3 regions of the Caulobacter sp. GW821-FHT11E10 genome follow, and region 2 is predicted to be linked to each of the others. Evidence: predicted binding sites of a transcription regulator. Region 2 holds the regulator's gene; each other region holds the start of a gene.
The links. Region 2 encodes LexA, which represses DNA repair genes until DNA is damaged. Its sites were predicted from a motif close to ATGTTCNCNANNTGTTCT; they were not measured.
Positions count from the first base shown of each region.

Region 1 (4,905 bases), on a different contig from region 2:
TCCAGAGCACCTGACCTTCTCGTCCGGCGGCAAGACCATCACCCCCAACGGTGGGGCGATCGACGCAGGCGCTTCGATGGGTTTCGCCTGGAGCGGCGGAACCGCCTCGCCTGCCTGGACCGTGGGCCTGGCCTGCAAGGCCAATGGCCAGGCGGTGAAGCGCTGGATGCTGTATAATGACCGCTCGATGCAGAACTGCGTCTTCCCCGGCCGCGCCCCGCTGGTGCTGAAGAAGGACCAGGCGTTGCATCTGCAGGAAACCTTGGTCATTCGTCCGATGACCGCCGCCAAGAAGAAGCCCTGAGTTCCAGGAAGCCCGAGTCCCGCCATGGCTGACATCGTCAATCTCAACCAGGCCCGCAAGGCCAAGGCCAAGGCCGACGACAAGGCCCGCGCGGCCGAGAACCGCGCCAAGTTCGGCCGCACCAAGGGCGAGAAGTCCCTGGAAACGGCGCGTGTGGAGAAGCTCAAGCGCGACCTCGACGGCGCCAAGCGCGAAGACTGAGCGTCAGGGACATGGCTGGCTTGAAGAAACGGTCGGTGAACCTGGCCGGTCACGCGACCTCCCTGGCCCTCGAGCCGGAGTTCTGGACCGTGCTGGAGCGCGCGGCCACGACCGAGGCGCTCAGCCTGGCCGGCCTCATCCAGAAGATCGACACCGAGCGCGGCGAACGCCCCCTCGCCTCGGCCTGCCGGGTGTTCGCCCTGGCGCGCGCCGGGGAAACGGGCTGACCCTCAGAGGCCGCCGTCGAGGCTGAAGCCCCTGGCCATCGACTGGCCAAAGTACATCCTGAGCAACCCGCCAAGGCCCATGCCCGCGGGGTCGGCCTCGCGAACCAGATGCGCCCTGACCGTCTCAGGCACCGAGCCCTCCGGCGCCAACGGGGTTCCCTGCGTCGCGACGCAGGTCTCATAGATCCTCAGGTCCTCGCCGGGATCCCCTGTCGGGTCGGCCACCCGATGGAGGACGCAGGTCGAGGCCACCGGCGAGCCGCCGGCGTCGCGCAGACAGGCCAGGGTGATCCCATCCAGGACCTCCGCCTTCTGCCGCGCCACACCATTGAAGATGCTGAACAGCATCGTCCCATGCGCCCGTTCCGCCGCCACGCTGAACAGCTGATGCTGCAGCAACAAAGCCCCGCCTTCGAAACACACGCCCTCGACGCCGGTACGAAACGACAGCAGGCCGTTGTCCGCGCGCTGGATCAGACAGTGGTCGTGCAGGAAGCGGCCCGGCAGATCGCTGGAGGGCCGCGTCGATCGCCAGACCCCCTCATAGGCCCCGCCCCGCGCGGCCGTGCCCTGCAAGGCCTCCTTCAGAATGGCGGGTGGTATCCAATCGGCCAGGATCTCGGCCGACGATAATGAGGAGGCCTCCACGCCCAAGGCGGCGGCCAAGCCGTCGAGATCCCTGTCCCAATCCAGCAACGTGAAGCCTGGCCGGCGGACGGCGATCAGTTCGGTCAGTCGGGTCAGGTTGTGCGCCGAAGGCACGACCTTTCCGGAAATCCACCGTCCGACCAGGGACTTGTCGACCACCAGCTCAGCCGCCATCCGCCCCCGGCTCATCGAGAGGGCCTTCAGGGCCAGTTCCAGCTTAGGGGCCAAGCCGTCCATAAGCTGGACAGTGGTCTACCCCCGCCTAGCGTGCAACCCGGATGCATTTCGCGGACCGCCGACGCCCGGCGCTGCAACTGAGCGCGCGTCCTTGGTCCCTGCAGAACAGGCTAGGGACACGCGCCAAGGCGCGACATCGGAGGAAACAACAGCATGAAGCGTTCAGTCCTAGTCACCGCCATCGCCGCCTGCGCGATGCTCGGCGCCGTCCAGGTCCAGGCCAAGCCCGCGTTCATGAAGTACGACGGCGTGAAGGGTGAAAGCCAAAAGGCCAAGGGCCAGAAGGCGGGCCGCGTGAACGTCGCCGCCGGCGACGTCACTGGCGACGGGCGGTTCAAGCGCGCCGGCAAGAAGCACGACGACCACAAGGAATGGATCCCGGTCGAAAGCGCCCAGGCCAGCCGGAGCGGCGGGGCCGGCGCCGGCAAGGCGTCCAACCACGACATCAAGGCCCAGACCGATCAGGCCGGTCTGCTGGTCCCCGCCGTCCAGAAGGTGCGCAACTGAACCTGGTCAGGTCAGTTCGGCGCCTCCGATGTCACGCCAGGCCGGCGTGACGTCGGAACCGGCGCGGGCTGCGGATTGGGCCCCTTGCGTAGCGCCAGCGCCGCCTTCGGCAAGCCCTGGCGCCATTCCACCTGGTCGCCGGCCATGACGCCCAGCCGCCAGGCGCCCCAGATCGCCATCACCAACCCGACGATGACCAGGACGGCCGTCCAGGCCGCCCCGGAGCCACGGTGGTGATCTTGATGATGATCATGAGCGAGGGTCTTCATGGTCAACCTCAGCCGGGCGCCTTGGGCGCTTCAGGCAGCTTCGGAGCATCCGGCAGCTTGGGCGCGGACGCCGAGATGTTCACGTCGACCTTCTTCTTCTGCGTGAAGCCGCCGGACATCATGAAGAAGGCGAGCACCGCGACGATGACGACGAGCCCGCCCACGATGAACGCCAGGCCACTGTTGCCCCCGCCACTGCTGGTTCCTTCGGCCATGAGAGTCTCCCCGCCTTTCGGCTCTGTTCGTGATGGCGGATCAACGGTGTCTCGGCGCGGAAGTTCCGGGATGGCGACATAAGCGCGTCGCCCATGGGGACTTAAGCGGCGCGCGCTTTGTGCTACATATGTTCCATGTATCCCGACGATGATTCATCGGATTTCCCCGGTGACCTCCCCGCTCCCCGTATCTCCGACCTCGCCCGGGCTCGCCCCCCGGCGGGCGCGTCGCCCGGCTATCTGGAGGGTCTGAACCCCGAGCAGCGCGAGGCGGTCGAGACGACCGAAGGCCCCCTGCTGGTCCTGGCCGGCGCCGGCACCGGCAAGACCCGGGTGCTGACCACCCGCTTGGCTCACATCCTGGCGACCGGCAAGGCCCGTCCGTGGGAGATGCTGGCCGTCACCTTCACCAACAAGGCCGCGCGCGAGATGCGCGAGCGGATCACCCACATCATCGGCCCGGAGGCCGAGGGCCTGCGCTGGCTGGGCACCTTCCACTCGGTGGCCGCCCAGATCCTGCGTCGCCACGCCGAGTTGGTCGGCCTCAAGTCGAACTATACGATCATCGACACCGACGATAACGAGCGGCTGCTCAAGCAGCTGATCGAGGCCGAGAACATCGACGCCAAGCGTTGGACCCCACGCATTCTCTCCGGGATCATCGACGGCTGGAAGAACCGCGGCTGGACGCCCGACCGTGTGCCGACCAGCGAGGCCGGCGAGTTCGCCAACGGCAAGGGCATCAGCCTCTATCGCCAGTACCAGGAGCGACTGCGCATCCTGAACGCCTGCGATTTCGGGGACTTGCTGCTGCACAATATCAGCCTGTTCACCGGCCATCCCGACGTGCTGGAGGATTTCCAGCGTCGCTTCAAATACGTGATGGTCGACGAGTACCAGGACACCAACGTCGCCCAGTACCTGTGGCTGCGCCTGCTGGCCCAGGGTCGCCAGAACGTCTGCTGCGTCGGCGACGACGACCAGTCGATCTATGGCTGGCGCGGGGCCGAGGTCGACAACATCCTGCGGTTCGAACGCGACTTCGCCGGCGCCAAGGTGGTGCGGCTGGAGCGCAACTACCGCTCGACCGAACACATTCTCGCGGCCGCATCGGGCCTGATCACCAGCAACAAGGGCCGCCTGGGCAAGACCCTGTGGACCGAGGCCAAGGGCGGCGAGAAGGTCAAGGTCAGCGGCGTCTGGGACGGCGAGGCCGAGAGCCGGATGATCGCCGACGCGATCGAGCGGGCCAAGCGCGACGGCCGCAAGTACAACCAGATGGCCATTCTGGTCCGGGCCAGCTTCCAGATGCGCGCCTTCGAAGAACGCTTCGTGCTGCTGCAGATCCCCTACAAGGTGGTGGGCGGGCCGCGCTTCTTCGAACGGGCCGAAATCCGCGACGCCCACGCCTATCTGCGTTTGATCCAGTCGCCCGACGATGATCTGGCTTTCGAGCGCATCGTCAACACGCCCAAGCGCGGCATCGGCGACACCAGCGTCCAGAAGCTGCTGCAGATCGCCCGGCTGGGCGGAATCTCGACCACGGAGGCCGCCCGCCAGATCATCACCAGCGACGAGCTTCCGGCCCGCACCCGCACGGCCCTGTCGAACTTCATCCGCGACCTGGACCGTTGGCGCTCGCTGATCGGCAATGTCCACCACCAGCGCCTGCTGGAGACGGTGCTGGAGGAGAGCGGCTACACGGACGCCCTGCGCCTGGACAAGGGCCCGACCAGCCAAACGCGCCTGGAGAACCTGAAGGAACTGGTCCAGTCCATGGCCGCCTTCGACACGCTTGAGGCCTATCTGGAGCACGTGTCGCTGGTCATGGACCTGGACCGCGAAGCCACCGGCGACGCCGTCTGGATCATGACCCTGCACTCGGCCAAGGGCCTGGAGTTCCCGCTGGTCTTCCTGCCAGGCTGGGAAGAAGGCGTGTTCCCCAGCCAGCGCAGCATGGACGACAAGGGCGAGAAGGGGCTCGAGGAAGAGCGCCGCCTGGCCTATGTCGGCATCACCCGCGCCCGCGAGCAGGCCTTGATCAGCTTCGTGGCCAACCGCCAGGTCTATGGCCGTTGGACCAGCCAACTGCCGTCGCGGTTTGTCGACGAACTGCCGATCGCCCACGTCGATGCCGCGTCAGAGACGGGCTATTACGGCGGCGGCCCCGGCATGCAGTCGACGGCCGCCTCGCGCTGGGACGATCCGGGGACCAGCGCCTTCCAGGCCGGAAGCTATGACAGCCCGGGCTGGAAGCGCGCCCAGGAGCGCACGGCCGGCTTCGGCGAGCGCGCGAC
Region 1 covers NZ_JBXARP010000002.1:31,990-36,894, forward strand. Annotated here, with positions in the region: gene AC1RRV_RS03225 (DUF6807 family protein) at 1-304, shown strand, start outside; gene AC1RRV_RS03230 (DUF4169 family protein) at 329-505, shown strand; gene AC1RRV_RS03235 (ribbon-helix-helix domain-containing protein) at 517-732, shown strand; gene AC1RRV_RS03240 (helix-turn-helix domain-containing protein) at 736-1,608, opposite strand; gene AC1RRV_RS03245 (hypothetical protein) at 1,771-2,124, shown strand; gene AC1RRV_RS03250 (hypothetical protein) at 2,136-2,393, opposite strand; gene AC1RRV_RS03255 (flagellar basal body-associated FliL family protein) at 2,402-2,608, opposite strand; gene AC1RRV_RS03260 (ATP-dependent helicase) at 2,744-4,905, shown strand, end outside.
Region 1: a site for LexA is predicted at 2,726-2,743, ahead of AC1RRV_RS03260 (ATP-dependent helicase). Genes of this name have one in related genera too.

Region 2 (4,905 bases):
GTCGCGGTGCTCGGCTATCTCGTCATCTCCGGCGCGCCGCCGCCGGCCGAGCGGGCGGCGATCACCGCCAGTGTCGCCTTCCTGGCCATCCTGTTCGACCGGCGCGCCATCACGTTGCACGGCCTGGCGCTGGCGGCGCTGCTGATCCTGGCCTTGAAGCCCGAGACCGCCGGCGAGCCGGGTTTCCAGATGTCCTTCGCCGCCACCGCCGCCCTTGTGGCGCTGGCCGAAGCCTGGCCCACGCCCGTGAGCGAGATCTCGACGCCCTGGTGGATACGCTGGCCACAGGCGGCGTTCGCGTGGCTGGCCGCCAGCGTCGCGGCTAGCCTGGTCGCGGGCCTGGCGACCGCGCCATTCGCCATGCAGCACTTCAACCGGGTGGCGGTCTGGGGCTTGCCGGCCAATCTGGCGGTCGCGCCGCTATCCTCGTTCGTGATCATGCCGTTCCTGGCGGTCGGGACATTGCTGGAGCCATTCGGTCTGGGCGCGCCGTTCCTGGCCGTCGCCGGATGGGGAATCGACGGCATGGTCGGGATCGCCAACGGCTTTTCCGACGCCCACGGCGCTCAGCGGATCGTCGCCAGCGCGCCCCCGCAGGTGCTGGTGATCGCTTTCCTCGGCTTGATGCTGCTGTGTCTGTGGCGCGGGAAGCTCCGCTGGATCGGCGCGCCGCTCGCCCTCGCGGTCGCTCTGTGGCCCAGACCGGCGCCGCCCGACGCGTGGGTCGCCGCCGACGGCGCCACCGCCGCCGTTCGCTCGGGCGATGCGGCGGTCTTGCTGCGGACCGACGCCAAGCGTTTCGGCGCCGAACTGTGGGCCCGGCGACGTGGCCTGACGCCGGCGACGTGGAGCCTCTATGCTTGTGACAAGCGGACTTGCGCGCCAGCCTTGGGCGCGCCCGTGCGGCTGTCGATCGCCTGGAGCCGCAAGACTCCTGACGCCGAGACGCTGTCGGGGCTCTGCGTGCGCAGCGAGGTCGTGGTGGTCCGCGCCTTGGCGCCGGAACGCACCCCGCCGCTGTGCGCCGACACCGTGCTGCTGACAGCCGAGGATTTTGAGCGAGGCGGCGCCGCCGAGCTCTATCGTGGCCCGGACGGCTGGCGGATCGTCTGGGCCCAGCCGTTGCGGGGGGACCGCCCTTGGAGCCGCCTGCTGACACCCTATGTCACGGGCGGGCGCTAAGCGTCGTCACGAGCGCGGGCCCACGCGTTTCGAAGGAGCACCAGCCATGTCGAACCCGTTCGCCACCCGCCGCGCGGCTTTCCGCGCCCTGCATGCCGAAGGCTGTTTCGCTCTGCCCAACCCGTGGGACGTGGGCAGCGCGCGGCGGCTGGAGAAGCTGGGCTTCAAGGCTCTGGCCTCGACCAGCGCCGGGGCGGCCTGGGCCATGGGCAAGGATGACGGCCAGATTACCCGGGACGAGGTGATCGCGCATCTTCGCGAGTTGTGCGCCGCGACCGACCTGCCCGTGAATGCCGACTTCGAGGCCGGCTTTTCGGAGACGGTCGATGGCGTCGGCGAAAGCGTGACCCTGGCCGTTGAGGCGGGCGTCGCGGGCCTGTCGATCGAGGACTGGTCGGGCAGCGCGCTCTACGACCTTCCGACCGCCGTCGCGCGGATCAAGGCGGCGCGCGGCGCCATCGACGCCTCTGGCCAGGACGTGATGCTGGTGGGGCGCACGGAAGGCTATCTGCGCGGCAATCGCGATCTCGCTCCCACCCTGGAACGTCTCAAGGCCTATGCCCAGGCTGGCGCGGACTGTCTCTATGCGCCGGCGGTGACCGATCCGACGGAGATCAGGGCGATTGTCCAAGCCGTTGCGCCCAAGCCGGTCAACGTCCTGTTCTGGGGACTGGAGATGTCCGTGGAGAGCCTCGGCGCCTTGGGCGTTCGGCGGGTCAGCACCGGCGCCTCCTTGGCGGCGGCCGCCTGGGCGGGGTTCGACACCGTCGCCAAGCGGCTGGCGGAGGAGGGGCGTTTGGCGCCCAGGCCCTGATACAAAAAGGCCCCGGTCTCACATGAAGACCGGGGCCGATTGCTCCGTAATCTCGAACGTTTAGTGGTAGCGGCGGATCAGGCCGACCAACTTGCCCTGCACCTCGACCTGGTCGGGACCGAAGATGCGGGTTTCGTATTTCGGGTTGGCCGCTTCCAGGGCGATCGAGCCGCCCTTCTTGCGCAGACGCTTCAGGGTGGCTTCCTCGCCGACCAGGGCGACGACGATCTCGCCCGAGGTGGCGGTGTCACCCTTCTTGATGATCACATAGTCGCCGTCGAGGATGCCGGCCTCGATCATCGAGTCACCCTGCACCTCGAGCACATAGTGCTCGCCGGCCCCCAGCATGGATTCGGGTACGGGCAGGCGCTCGCGCTCGTGCTGGATGGCGTCGATCGGCGTGCCGGCGGCGATCTTGCCGAGTATCGGAAGTTCTCGGCTGTCGTTGGCAGGAGGCGCCGCGGAAGGCGTCGGCGGAGGCGCGCCGCCGCCTTCGAACACCTGCGGGCGGAAGGCTCCACGCCCCTTGGGCGGCGCCGCCGTCGTGGCCTGCTGCGGCAGTTTCACCACCTCGAGAGCCCGGGCGCGGTGGGCGAGACGACGAATGAAACCGCGCTCTTCCAGGGCGGTGATCAGGCGGTGGATGCCCGACTTGGACGCCAGATCCAACGCCTCCTTCATCTCGTCGAACGAAGGAGAGACACCGCTCTCCTTGATGCGTTCGTGGATGAACATCAGCAGTTCGTGCTGCTTGCGAGTGAGCATGTCGACCTCGACTGGAGCGCGGAACAAACCGCAAACCTTTCGAATGTTCTCTAGGCGTTCCGCATTAAAGTCAAGTCGAGGCTGTGTTGGGCCAGAAAGGCCAGAAAAATCAAAGGCTAGGCTCGGCGACAAGGTAAATGTCGCTCAGAATCAAAAGCTTAACGAAAACTTTCAGATGCGCTTGCGGGCGACGATGATGTCCTGATCCTGCAAGGGTTCGCGGCGCCAGACGCCCAGGGCCTGGTTCAGCACGTCGAGGCCCAGGGCGTCGTACTGGGCCAGGATCGGCTCGAGATCATAGCCGATCACTGATTCCGGCAGGTCCGGCGTCGCCGTCCAGCAGCCGTCCAGCGCATGGACGAAGTCGAAGGCGATCCTGCCGTTGCCGGTATTGGCGCGCGCCTCGTCGTCGACCAGGTACCAGGAGACGATGCTGATCCCGCCGGGCTTCAGCACGCGGGCGATCTCGCGGGCGAACTGGGCCTGATCGGCGGCTAGCAGATGGGTGAAGACAGAGCCCAGCCAGACATAGTCGAAGCTGGCGTCAGGATAAGGGAAGACGTAGGCGCTGGCCGGCTGCGAACCTTCCGGATTGTACCGGTCGCTGTGCATGTCGGCGTGCAGGAATTCGAAGCGCGGATCGCCGACCGCGATGTTGGCTTTGCACCAGTCGATGGCCTGGGCCATCACGTCGAAGCCGGCGTAGCGGCCGGTCTGGTCCAGATAGTCCACCAGCGGCGCGGCGGCGCGTCCGATGCCGCAGCCGACGTCGAGAATCGCGTGATGCGGTTGCAGGCCGGCCTGGATGAAGAGCTGCTTGAATTGTTGGCCGACGCGCACGAAGTCGGCGTCGGCGGCCCCGACCAGGTGCCAAAGCTCTTGAGGAGCCTGGAGGGCGTTTGGATCGGTCGGGACGACGTCAGGCGCGGCGACCGGCGGCGCGGGCGTCAGCGCGCGGCGCAGGCGACCCAGCATCGGACGCAGGGGCGCCGGGGTGGCGTTGCGCAGCGCCGTCAGGAAAGAGCCGTCCCGCATCCGATTCCCTTTCGATCCGCAGCGGGGCGGACCGTAGCGACGTGATGGGGTTCAGCCAACCTTCGGGGCGGGCAGTTTGCGGAACGTGCGGTCCAGGCGCAGGCCGTGGCCATTCCACGAGAACAGAATCCGTTCGGCGCGGCCCACCAGGTTTTCGGCCGGAATGAAGCCCATGCCCAGCTGCGGCGGCAGGTCGGCGTCGCGGGCCACATCCCACGGGCAGGAGGCGTAGCCCGGGGTCGTGGCCCCCGGATTGAAGCGGCTGTCGGCCGAGTTGTCGCGATTGTCGCCCATGACGAAGTAGCAGCCGGCCGGGACCGTATAGACGCCGGTATTGGCCGCCGAGGTGTCGGCGCCGAAGCTGTTGGTGGCGTAGGCGCGGCCGTTGGGCAGGGTCTCGCGAAGGTGGCGGACCGGGATCGGATAGCCGTCGGGCGAGCCCTCGGCGTCGATGGCGGTCAGGCTCTGGGACACCGCGACGCCGTTGATGCGCAGCACGCCGCCGCTCACCTGGATGCGGTCGCCGGGCAGGCCGATGACCCGCTTGATCACATCGGTGCGGCCGTCGCTGGGCTTCTTGAAGACGACGATGTCGCCGCGCACCGGCGTCTTCTCCATGAGGCGACCGTGGCCGACAGGCGGGCTCAGCGTGATGGAGTGACGGCTCCAGCCGTAGGGATACTTCGACACCAGGATGTAGTCGCCGACCATCAACGTCGGCTGCATCGACTCCGACGGGATCGTGAACGGCTGGCAGAAGACCGTGCGTGGAACCAGGAACACCACCAGCACGATGGCGACCGTCTTGGCCGTCTCGACCAGTCCGTGGATCCAGCCCGTCTTCTCGGCGCGTGTTTCGGCCATGTTTGTCCCTCCGTCTCGGCGTCTAGCTAGACGGCGGAGCTTGGCCAAATCGTGGCGAAGGGTCCTAGAGGATGGTCTTCAGTTCCGGATGCTTTGGCGTGACCGGCGCGTAGAACGCGGCAAGCACAGCCATGTCCTTTTCATAGTCGCCGCTGGGGGTCATCGCCGGGCCCAGGCCCACCACCTTGCGCTTGTAGTCCATGAAGCCGGGCACCATCGGCACGCCGGCCTTCAGGGCGATGTTG
Region 2 covers NZ_JBXARP010000009.1:222,901-227,805, reverse strand. Annotated here, with positions in the region: gene AC1RRV_RS19740 (ComEC/Rec2 family competence protein) at 1-1,182, shown strand, start outside; gene AC1RRV_RS19735 (isocitrate lyase/PEP mutase family protein) at 1,229-1,996, shown strand; gene lexA (transcriptional repressor LexA) at 2,057-2,761, opposite strand; gene AC1RRV_RS19725 (class I SAM-dependent methyltransferase) at 2,933-3,736, opposite strand; gene lepB (signal peptidase I) at 3,848-4,660, opposite strand; gene AC1RRV_RS19715 (lysophospholipid acyltransferase family protein) at 4,725-4,905, opposite strand, start outside.

Region 3 (4,905 bases), on a different contig from region 2:
GATCACGCTGCTTCTATCCGGCCAGGCGAAGGCGACATCATCGAAGGCCAGCACCGTCCGCCCGTCGGGCAGGCCGCTCGAAGGCAAGTCGAAACCCAGGGTCCGGGCGCGTTCGACGCGCGCCTGCGCCGAGGCCTTGGCCTCCTGGGCTTGGGACGCCAGCCTTTCGGCGAGCTTGCCCTCCTTCGCCCCGCTGTTCTCGGCCCGCTCGGCCATCATGCCCAGCACGATCTTCGGCGTCCCGCCCCGGTCGGCGAAGCGCTGGCCGGCGGCGTCACGGCGATCCTTACGCTCGCGGGCGACCTGGGTTTCGCGAGCGACGCGGCGGACCTCGCGTTCGGCATGGTCGAGGTCGCGCTGGGCCGCCTCCGCCTCCAGAGCCTTCCGCTCGGCATAGAGATCCCAGCCGCCGCCGTACGAGCGCGCGCCCAAGGACGACAGCTCGACGATCCGGTCCATGCCGCGCAACAGGCTCCGGTCATGACTGACCACCACCGCCCCGCCGCGCCGGCGGGACAGCACCCTGGCGACGATCGCCCTGGCTTCGGCGTCGAGATTATTCGTCGGCTCGTCCAGCAGCAGCACGTCCGGCCGCGCGATCAGCAGCCGCGCCAGACCCGCCCGGGTCGCCTGGCCGCCGGACAACGCCGTGGCCGGTCGTTCGGGATCTAGCCCCGCCAGGCCGACATCGGCCAGGGCCTGGTCCAGGCGTCCGGGCAGGTCCCAGTCGGCTTCGGAGAGATCGGCCTCATCGCCCTCCCCGCGCTCGATACGGGCCAGGCGATCCCACTCGGATCCGACGCCCAGCAGGTCGACCAGTCGCGCGTCGCCGGAGAGATCCGGCGCCTGGTCCAGGACAGCGACGGTTCCGGCGCGGGCGATCGTCCCAGCCAGCGGCGGCCGCGCGCCGGCGATCAGCGCCAGCAAGCTCGACTTGCCCACGCCGTTGCGCCCCACCAGGCCGATGCGCTCGGCCCCGATGGCGAGGTTCAGGTTTTCGAAGAGACGCCGGCCGTCAGGCGTGGCGGCGGAAACAGCATCCAGAGTGACGAAGGACATGCGAACCCAGGGTCAGAGAAACGGGAAGGACGAAGCGGTCTTCCGTCTTGCTGATCATGGGAGCCTCCATTGGATGGGAAGGGGCGGCTTCTACGCCCGCGAACGCGGTTCGGCAAGCTGAGCCAAAGGCAAGTCGACGCCGCAAGGATCGGGTGTCGCCGCGCCGCGACCGGCGCGAGAACGCTCCCAACAGAGGAGTTTCCCATGGCCTACGCCGTCACCAGCCTGCCCGCCGAACCGTTCGCCGCCCTGTTCGCCCTGGACGACGAAGCCCTGGCCGCCCACGGCGCCCGCCGCGTCGTCGCCGATGCCCGCCTGGGCTTTCCCTGCCGGGTCAGCCTGGACGACGCCGAGCCCGGCGAGACCCTGATCCTGGTCAATTACGAGCATCAGCCCGCGCCGACTCCGTTCCGCGCCAGCCACGCCATCTTCGTGCGCGAGGGCGTCGAACCCGTCGCGACGGTGGACGAGATGCCGCCCGCCCTGCGCCGCCGCCTGCTGGCGCTACGGGCCTTTGACGCGGACGGCATGATGCGCGCCGCCGACATCGTCGAGGGCGCGCGGGCCGACGCCTTGATCGCTGAACTGTTCGCGGATCGGGAGATCGCCTATCTGCACGCCCACTACGCCAAGTGGGGTTGCTACGCGGCGCGGATCGACAGGGCCTAGGCTTGCGGGCCTAGTTCGGGACGATGGTGTTCAGGACCCAGACCAGCGAACCGATCCCACCGCAGAACACCATCATGTCGATGATCACCGAGCGCGGCTTGGGCGTCCGCAGCGCGTCGAACGCGTCCTGCTTGGCTTCCTGCTTCCCGCTGGCTGCGGCGGCGGCCTTCTTGGCCATGGGCTCGATCCTTCTGAGCTCGGGCCCCCGCCCGATCGAGGCGGTTAGATCATGCGTGGGCTGAAGAACCCGCTTCCAAAGAGGGTTTAGCGAGTCTCAACGGTCAAGGTCGGGCGCGCCTACTTCGCGCCCTTGGCCACGCCGTCGGTCAGGACATTGCAGAGCTTCATCTGGTCGGTGAGGAAGGCCTTTTCGACCGCGTCGCCCTTGCGGAACTTCGGCACGATCGCGGTGGCGAACCGGAAGCGGGCGTCCGAGACGGCCTTGCGGTCGACCTCGCCGCGCACCCGCAGCGTCTCGAACGCCTCGGCCAGCGAGGGCGCGTAGAACAGGTTCGGCGGCATGTAGAGCGGTGGGTAGAGAATGCGCAGGGCGCCGTCGCCCGGCGCGATGATCGTGTTGGACGTCACATCCGGGTCCGACAGCAGAAACCGGGTCAGGTCGCAGGCCGCCAGGGCCTCGCCCCAGCTCTGGGCCTTGTTGACGTCCAGCGCGGCCAGCGACTGCGGCGCGGCCGCTTGGGCGTGGGCCGTTCCGGCGAAAACGAGAGCCGCGAGCGCGGCGGCGAAGGCGCGATACGGACGGGTCATGGGCGAAGCTTGCCACTTCCACGCGTCTTCGCAAGCGCCTCTTCGGAAAGTGATCCTGCTGGCCAGGATCAAGGGCAGGCGCCCTGGCGCACCAGCGGCGCCGTCGAGGGATTGGCCTTGCGCATTCGGCCGACGACCCGGCAAAGGTCGCGCTGCCGCCGCTTGTCGTCGTCGGCGGTTGGCGGCTTTCGTGGTCCGAACTGGTGCTCCTCCCAGTTCCGCTCGTCGATCGGGCCGATGAAGTTGGGCGACGGGCGCTTGTCGGGCCGCTTGCCCCAGGCGTTGTAGCAGGCCTCCTTCTCCTCCGGCGTCATGTGCTCGCTGGTGTGGCCCAGGCATGCGCGCTGCAAGCGGCCGAGGCCCATGGACGGATTGCCCTCCAGCAAACGCCAGCGGTCGACGACCTTGGGGTCGACCGTCCATCGCGGCTCGATGGCGGGCGCGGGCGGCCCTTCAGGCGCGGCGACGGCCGATGGACCCTCGCCCTGCGCGGCCGTGGATTGGGCCGATTCTGCCTGGGGCTTCGCCGATCGTGATCCGCCCCTCGTTTGGCGCTCCGGCGAGAGCCGCCGTTGCGGCCGTTCCAGCTCCAGCACGATCACGGGCTGCTCGCCGACCAGCGGCGCCGGTTCTTCGATCAGCACCAGCGCGCCGAGGATCAGGCCATTGATCAGCATGCCGCCCGAGGCGGCGATCCACCGTCTGGTCCACGCGCCCCGCCCCATGCGCTTGCCACCCCAAGTTAAGCTTGGCCAGCAGGACGCGTTTCGATGGCGCCGTTTTCGAGGCCTTCCAGTGTCCGCGCGGCGGCGCCCTGCTGACATCCGCTGTCAGCAGTCCGGCCACCTCGCGCGCGCGACATTTGTTCGCATCTTGTTCTTGTGTTAATCCGCGCATCGAGCCCTACATATAGCCGCTGCGCCGCCACCAATCGGGCGGTCCTACGTTCCGGAAAACATGGCTGAGCAACTGAACTTCATCCGCGTTCGCGGCGCCCGTGAGCACAATCTCAAGGACGTCAGCGTCGACATCCCGCGTGGCGAGCTGGTCGTGCTGACCGGCCTGTCGGGCTCGGGCAAGTCGTCCCTGGCCTTCGACACGATCTATGCCGAGGGCCAGCGTCGCTACGTGGAAAGCCTCTCGGCCTATGCCCGCCAGTTCCTGGAGCTGATGAGCAAGCCGGACGTCGACCTGATCGAAGGCCTGTCGCCGGCGATCTCGATCGAGCAGAAGACGACGTCGCGCAACCCGCGCTCGACCGTCGGCACGGTGACCGAGATCCACGACTACATGCGCCTGCTGTGGGCGCGGGTCGGCATCCCCTACTCGCCCGCCACCGGCCTGCCGATCGAAAGCCAGACCATCAGCCAGATGGTCGACAAGATCACCGCCCTGCCCGAAGGCACGCGTCTCTACCTGCTCGCTCCCGTCGTTCGCGACCGCAAGGGCGAGTACCGGAAGGAGATCGCCGAGTGGCAGAAGGCCGGCTTCCAGCGGCTGAAGATCGACGGCGAATACTATCCGATCGAGGACGCCCCGGTCCTCGACAAGAAGTTCAAGCACGACATCGACGTGGTCGTGGACCGCGTGGTGACCAAGCCCGACATGGAGCAGCGCCTGGCTGACTCCATCGAACAGGCCCTGCGGCTGGCCGACGGCCTGGCCGTCGCCGAGTTCGCCAATATCGAGGAAGGCGAGAAGGAGCCGAGGCGCATCCTGTTCTCGGAACGCTTCGCCTGCCCGGTCAGCGGCTTCACCATCGCCGAGATCGAGCCGCGCCTGTTCTCGTTCAACAATCCAGCCGGCGCCTGCCCGGCCTGCGATGGCCTGGGCGCCAAGCTGGCCTTCGACGCCGATCTGGTGATCCCGGACAAGGACAAGAGCCTGCACAAGGGCGTCGTCGCGCCTTGGGCGAAAGGGCCTTCTCCGCTCTACACCCAGACCCTGCAGGCCCTGGCGCGTCACTACGGCTTCTCGATGGATGAGCCGTGGCACAAGCTGCCGCAGTCGGCCCGCGACGTGGTGCTGCAAGGCTCCGGTGGCCAGAAGATCAAGTTCGTCTATGACGACAACGCCCGGAAGTACGAGGTCGAGAAGCCCTTCGAGGGCGTGCTGCCGAACCTGGAGCGCCGGTGGCGCGAGACGGACAGCAGCTGGGTCCGCGAGGAACTGGGCCGCTACCAGTCCGACACCCCGTGCGAGGTCTGCCACGGCAAGCGCCTGAAGCCCGAGGCCCTGGCCGTGAAGATCGCCGCCATGGATATCGCCGAGGTGTCGATGCTGGCCATCCGCCCGGCCCGCGACTGGTTCGCGAGCCTGGAAGGCCAGCTGTCGGACAAGCACATGGAGATCGCCCGGCGGATCCTGAAGGAGATCAATGACCGCCTGCGGTTCCTGGTCGACGTCGGC
Region 3 covers NZ_JBXARP010000006.1:404,187-409,091, forward strand. Annotated here, with positions in the region: gene AC1RRV_RS15170 (ABC-F family ATP-binding cassette domain-containing protein) at 1-1,059, opposite strand, end outside; gene AC1RRV_RS15175 (hypothetical protein) at 1,016-1,129, opposite strand; gene AC1RRV_RS15180 (DUF1203 domain-containing protein) at 1,264-1,728, shown strand; gene AC1RRV_RS15185 (hypothetical protein) at 1,739-1,906, opposite strand; gene AC1RRV_RS15190 (hypothetical protein) at 2,026-2,496, opposite strand; gene AC1RRV_RS15195 (hypothetical protein) at 2,565-3,221, opposite strand; gene uvrA (excinuclease ABC subunit UvrA) at 3,454-4,905, shown strand, end outside.
Region 3: a site for LexA is predicted at 3,359-3,376, ahead of uvrA (excinuclease ABC subunit UvrA). Genes of this name have one in related genera too.